2 regions of the Solibacillus sp. R5-41 genome follow, and region 1 is predicted to be linked to the other one. Evidence: riboswitches for the same ligand, from Rfam matches in the RefSeq annotation. Region 1 holds a riboswitch; the other holds the start of a gene.

The links. Region 1 has a riboswitch for thiamine pyrophosphate ahead of CSE16_RS17550 (YkoF family thiamine/hydroxymethylpyrimidine-binding protein). Riboswitches for the same ligand answer to the same signal wherever they lie in the genome.
Region 2: linked by a shared signal. The riboswitch ahead of tenA (thiaminase II) and the one ahead of CSE16_RS17550 (YkoF family thiamine/hydroxymethylpyrimidine-binding protein) in region 1 are both predicted to bind thiamine pyrophosphate.

Annotation. Positions count from the first base shown of each region.
Region 1 is NZ_CP024123.1:3,543,691-3,547,114, forward strand. Features, by position in the region: partial or broken gene thrS (threonine--tRNA ligase) at 1-459, opposite strand, end outside; TPP riboswitch at 1,075-1,180, shown strand; gene CSE16_RS17550 (YkoF family thiamine/hydroxymethylpyrimidine-binding protein) at 1,260-1,841, shown strand; gene CSE16_RS17555 (ECF transporter S component) at 1,843-2,424, shown strand; gene CSE16_RS17560 (ABC transporter ATP-binding protein) at 2,417-3,424, shown strand, end outside.
Region 2 is NZ_CP024123.1:774,842-778,265, reverse strand. Features, by position in the region: gene thiD (bifunctional hydroxymethylpyrimidine kinase/phosphomethylpyrimidine kinase) at 1-762, opposite strand, end outside; gene thiM (hydroxyethylthiazole kinase) at 759-1,514, opposite strand; gene tenA (thiaminase II) at 1,501-2,184, opposite strand; TPP riboswitch at 2,249-2,348, opposite strand; TPP riboswitch at 2,456-2,555, opposite strand; gene CSE16_RS03510 (endonuclease Q family protein) at 2,824-3,424, shown strand, end outside.

The sequences.
Region 1 (3,424 bases):
CACAAAAATTTGACTCGCTTCTTCTCTCGTTACTTCCTTGCGAACAACTTGGAAGTTCTCGCTTACAATCTTTTTCATTTCGCGTTCAATTACACCTAAATCTTCTGGCACTAACGTATGAGTCATTTCAATATCATAATAAAACCCGTTTTCAATTACTGGACCAACACCAAATTTTGCATTTGGATATAAACGCTTCACCGCTTGTGCTAACAAGTGCGCTGTTGAATGACGAAGTACCTCTAAGCCTTCTTTTGACGCAGCATCATACAGAGAAATTTCAGCATCCACTAGAATTGGTCGTGTCAAATCGGTTGCCGTCGTATTTACACTACCTACAATTGATTTTTTCGCTAAGCTAGGACTAATCGACTTGGCGATTTCGGTTAGCGTAACACCTTTAGCAAAACGTTTTCGTTCGCCATTCGGAAATTGAATCGTTACTTCTTGATTTGACATACTACCACTCCTTTTCTTTTTTTGGTAAATAAAAAAAACACATATTCGTCCACAAAGGGACGAGTATGTGTTTGAATACCCGTGGTTCCACCCAAATTCCTACTGTACTGTTGCATCAGTAGCTCATTGATACAGATAACGCCTGTACACGTCACTAGTTTCCTAGCACAGCTCCAAGGGAGTAAATCGATTCATCCAATCAGGAAACTTTCAGCCGGTGATTTCCCTCTCTTTTGATCTTCACTAAAACGATTCATATCCTTATCATTGCTTTTTAAATTGAAATTAGTATTTAATCTAACCTACACCTAAAATATTGTCAATAACCCATTTTCAAGAATTTACAGAAAATACATTCTACAATCGTTGCTATGATTGGATTTACTTGTTTCATAAATTGCCTTACAATAGTGCCCACATATCTCGTAAAATCCCCATATGAATGGAATATTATTTGTGCACTCTATGCAAAACACAACACGCACGATATTCTTTGTTAACTCCCAATACTTAAATATATCAACCATGGACGAAAGTATGAAATAATAAAACTTCATTTACAATGATAATATTGGTAGGTTATACTGATGGCACATTAAAAAAACTACATACCGTTTTCTGCACTAGGGGTGCCCACTTTGGCTGAGATGCGAGCTTTTGCTCCGATCCCTTATAACTCGATCAGGATAATACCTGCGTGAGGAAGTGCGGTGACTTTCCGATTTTTTCATTTTGGATAAGTGGCTGCATCTTCACGGATGTGGTCTTTTTTTATGAAAATTTTTCGGGAGGTTTTTAATATGCAATGCGGTTTAAGCCCTATCGTTGGATTTCGTTTTTCTCTTCATCCAATGACCAATGATTTTATTTCGGTAATTAAAGGTGCTCTTCTAGAAACAGATACATCAAATGTGTGGATGCATACGGATGACGTATCTACTGTTATTCGTGGAAAACAGGTGCATGTATTTAATGTGGCAAAAGCCATCACTTTACATGCTGCTAAAACGGGAGAGCATATTGCATTATCTGGTACTTTTTCAGTTGGTTGTCCAGGTGACACTGCAGGAGATGTATTTTTGGATAAAGGAGATGAAGTAGCAAATACAGATACGACGAAACAATATGTTTCCTCTCAATTTGCTCTTTATCCGATGAATAATCCTGATTATATGAATGTTATTTATAGTGAAATAGACCGTGCAAAAACGCATGGTGTTTACAATGAGTCGATGCATTATGCAAGTGGTATTCACGGAGACATACACGATGTATTTGAATTTTACGAAGAATCTTTCACACATGCACGATCGGAAAAACATAAACATCTTGTTATGACGGTTTCAATGAGTATTAATAGTCCTTCTCACGGAGGTCTTTAATATGTTGAAATCTTGGAAGCTAAAAGAGATTGTACTTATGTCTTTATTTTCTGTTGTGTTTGGTATTGTCTATTTACTATTTCTACATGCAGGAAATATTTGGGCAGGGTTTATTGGTCCTATTGCGTATGAATGGATCTTCGGCATTTGGTTTATCGTATCGATTATTTGCATGTATATTATTCGTAAACCTGGCGCAGCAGTCATTTCTGAAACAATCGCAGCAACAATAGAGGTTTTATTGGGCAATGCCATTGGTCCGCGTTTAATTCTTACAGGTCTTATTCAAGGATTGGGAGCAGAAGCAGTTTTTGCCGCAACACGCTACAAACGCTTTGACTTGTGGGTATTAATGTTAGCTGGTGTTGGCTCAGCCGTTTTCAGCTTTGTATATGGATACTTTTTAGGGGGCTTTGCCGTGTACAGCACAGGTTACGTAGCATTAATGTTAGGACTTCGCATATTAAGTGGTGCTCTAATTGCCGGTGTCGGTGGAAAAGCTTTATCAGACGGATTACTCGCTACGGGTTCACTCCGCGGATATGCCATTTCACGCTCGAAAAAAGGTGAATCACATGCCTAATGTTATCTGCTTTAACAATGTAACTTTCTCTTATCCCGACGAAGAACAGCCAATACTCGAGAATCTTTCGTTGTCCATTCGTCGCGGAGAGCGTGTTGTCATTACAGGTCCAAGCGGCTGTGGTAAAACAACCTTACTGTATTTATGTAATAGACTTTACCCTGATAATTGTGATGGCATCTTAACTGGGTCATTAGAGCTGTTCGGGAAAGACAGTTTCTCTTATATCCCTGGAGAAATAAATCGCCGGATAGCAACTGTTTTTCAAGATCCCGATGCTCAGTTTTGCATGCAAACGGTAGAGGAAGAACTTGCATTTACATTAGAAAACTTGCATATACCACGTGAAGACATGGATGGTCGTATTCACGAGGTGTTGGAATTGACGGGCTTAAGTGGGTTTCGTCACGCAATTATTCAAAAGCTTTCAGGTGGCCAAAAACAGCGAATTGCTACTGCATGTGCACTCATTATGGAGCCTGAAATTTTGTTGTTAGACGAACCGATTGCTCACTTAGACCCTTACACTGCCCTAAAATATGTGGAATGGTTGGATCAGCTACAGTTAAAACGAAAAATTACGATTGTTGCCATTGAGCATCAATTAGATCTATGGGGGGATTTTTTTGAACGAAACATCCCATTAAATAAAACTGAGGATGCTACCCCTTTACAAAAACGGAATAGCTCCATGCAAGAAGATGTTACTTTCCTTGCCAGTAGCATAAGTGCGAAACCGTTTCTCCAAGAAGTTTCTTTCACTTTAAATCGTGGTGAAATAACAGTTTTGGCTGGTCCTAATGGTAGTGGAAAGTCTACTTTATTAAAATCATTGTGTCGATTAATCCCTTCTAGTGGAACGGTTCAGCCTGAAAATTTAGGATATGTGCCACAGTCACCAGAATTTTTATTCCTAACAAAAAAAGTCCATGATGAAGTTGCATTTGGTGGGGGAAAGGATGTCGATAAAATGTTAACTCGACTAAAATTAACCCCCATT
Region 2 (3,424 bases), 1.5 Mb from region 1:
GGTCGGTCCATTTCCATTTCCAATGTTCAAAGGATTTTCAATGGCGGCCTGAATAAATCGTTTCGCCTCAATAATTGCATCCCGCACAGCATAGCCTTTCCCTAAAAAAGCAGTTACTGCCGCAGAAAACGTACAACCAGTTCCATGTGTATGCCGTGTATGAATACGCTTACTACTTAAGGAAAATGTTGAGCCATCCTGGAAAAATACGGTATCTACCGCTTCCGTACCTTCTAAATGGCCCCCCTTCATTACAACGCATTGCACACCTTGTCGTAAAATTTGCTGTGCTGCCACTTGTATATCAGTTGGAGTTGTAATCGTCATTCCTGTAATGACTTCTGCCTCTGGAATATTAGGTGTCAGCACAGTTGCTAAAGGTAATAACTTTGTTTTGAGTGCTTCGACCGCTTCCCGCTGTAATAAACTAGCCCCGCCCTTTGCAATCATAACTGGATCAACGACAAGCTGTACGTCCATTTTCTGTAAAACTTCCGCAACCGTTTCAATAATGTCAGCTGAAAATAACATCCCCGTTTTTAGAGCGGTTACAGGCAAATCTGCAAATACAGCCTCCATTTGAGCTTGAATAAAACCAGGCGGCGTGGGAAAAATATTAGAGACTCCTATTGTATTTTGTGCAGTTAAAGCAGTAATAACAGTCGTCCCGTATACACCAAGCTCCTGAAAGGTTTTTAAATCTGCCTGTATACCTGCCCCACCACTACTATCCGAGCCTGCAATCGTCATCACAATATTCATAGCTGTTCCCTCAATGAATATTTTTCAAGGCCATTTAATACGCTCACTTGTACCGATCCCATATATTGCGCTTCACCACTAGCCTCTGCCGCTATTTGTTTATATTGCTGTAAAACTTGCTGTAAATTTGTTATTTTATCCCCTTCAACAGATAGTGCTGCACTACAAATGGCACTCAATAAACAGCCTGAACCAGTAATTTGAGTCATCCGTACATCGCCACCAGCAATTTGCTCCACTACATGACCATCCGTTACAATGTCTGTTTTTCCCGTTACAATAACCGTTGTATTCCATTTTTTTGCTACTTGCTTTGCAACTTCAACAGTATCCATGTCTCCTTCTCCACTGTCGACACCTTTGGATTCCCACTGCACACCAGCAATTGCGGCAAGTTCCCCTACATTACAACGGATTGCGTCAAAACGGATTTGCTCAAGCAATTGCTGAACGATTTTTTTTCGGAATTCGGTTGCACCAACCCCTACAGGATCAAGTAAAGTCGGAACATTTAATTCATTCGCTTTTTTTCCTGCAATCAACATCGCCTCAAATGTCCATGAATTTATTGTCCCGATATTAATTAACAATGCATCTGCCATTGCGACCATTTCCGCCACTTCATCCTTATCATCTGCCATGACAGGAGATGCCCCTATTGCTAGCAAGCCATTCGCTGTAAAATTTGCGACAACATAATTCGTTATACAGTGGACGAGCGGTTTCTTTTTATGAATATTATACATAGTCATATTGAGCAACCTCATTTTCCCAGTTTTCTAATGTCCAAGGCATTTCCCAAAACTTCCATTCGTAATAACAGCTTTTCACGAAATGTGCTTTGAAAATGGCGCTTTTTTCAGGCTGTTCCTTGACATAGCGGTCCATTATCGCTTTTTGTTTTTCAATTGTCGCTTTAAAATCGTCTGCACTATACATCGCAATCCAATCCTCATATAGCTTAACGCCCGGTTTTGCATCTTTATATTTTTCACCGATTTCCTGATATAACCACGGACATGGGAACATCGCTGCAAAAGCCTCTGCAACATCTCCATTATGTGCAGCATTATACATGTGGCTCACATAATTATAAGCAGCTGGGGCAGGCTCGAACGCTTTTAGCTCCTCTACGGATACAGCAAGTTCTGCAAACACAGTTCGGTGTAATTCAAGCTCTCCTTCGTTAATAGATTGTGCCATATCAAGATAATACGAAATGTCGTCATTATGCTCCGCTTTCGAAGCTGCAATCGCTAGCACTTTTGTGTAATGCTTTAAATAATACGCGTCTTGCATCATATAATATTTAAATTTTTCAATTGGTAGCGTGCCATCAACAAGCCCTTTCACAAATGGATGCTCAAAGCTTCCTTCCCAGTATAAATCCGTTTCTTTTCTTACCTCATCACAAAATGTCATCTTTCTTCCTCCTTGTGTTAGGCTTAAGAACAAAAAAAACGCTCCTAAATGCGTATAGCAAAGAAGCGTCCTACTCATTGCTCCCTACGCCAGTATTAACTGAACAGGTTCTAAGGGTCAGGTTTTAACCTTCTCAACGCCGATGCGTCCCCCCGCTAATAAAATATTTTCTTGGAAAAACAATTACTCCTGAGCTTTGGGCCAACACGAAAAAAACAAAAAACTCCCCTTAAAGGAGAGCTCATGTACAAAAAAAATGCGAAATGTGTTAATCGCTATGTACTTTGCTCCCTACGCCAGTATTAACTGAACAGGTTCCAAGGGTCAGGTTTCAACCTTCTCAACGCATACGCGTCCCCCTGCAAATATTTTAATTACCTTTATGCTACCATTCTTTCCATTGCATTATCAATAGAATTTTTTCAACTTCTGACAATGCGCAATACAATTCCAATATTTAATTGGGCAGACGGATAGCCATATAAATTCGTGCAGGTATGGGAATGGTAATTGTGAAATTGTCAAATTTCAGGTCTGGAAATCCTCATTTAGAATAACTAAAAAAACAGGAATTCTTCCATCGTATAACTAAAGTTTATTGACACATCCTTAAATTTAGAAAGGTGGCGATAAGTTAATTTGTTAAAAAACTATTATGCGGATTTGCATATTCACATTGGTCGCACATTGAATGGACGCGCAGTAAAAATTACGGGTAGTAAAACATTAACATTGACGAATATTTTACAAACAGCCAGCTCACAAAAGGGGCTCGATTTAATTGGAATTATCGACTGTCATTCACCGGGCGTATTAGAGGAAATGGCGCAATTGATAGCACAAGGTTCTCTTGTACCACTTGCTGACGGTGGACTGCGGTATGAAAATACAACACTTATTTTAGGCACTGAAATTGAAATTTACGATACGAATTGTCATGGTCCGATTCATGTGTTAGCATACTTCCCAACAATTACGGTTATGAAGGCTTTTTCAGATTGGATGAGTCAACATGTAAAAAATATACATCTCAGCTCGCAGCGTATTTATTGTGATGCAAAAACATTGCAGCAACAAGTAGCTGCACTCGGTGGTTTGTTCATCCCCGCACATGTGTTTACACCTTTTAAAAGCTTATATGGGAAAGGGGTGCGACAAAGCTTAACGGAAGTATTTGATCCGGCAATGATTGATGCGGTTGAACTTGGTCTTAGTTCCGATACCGAGATGGTCAGTAAAA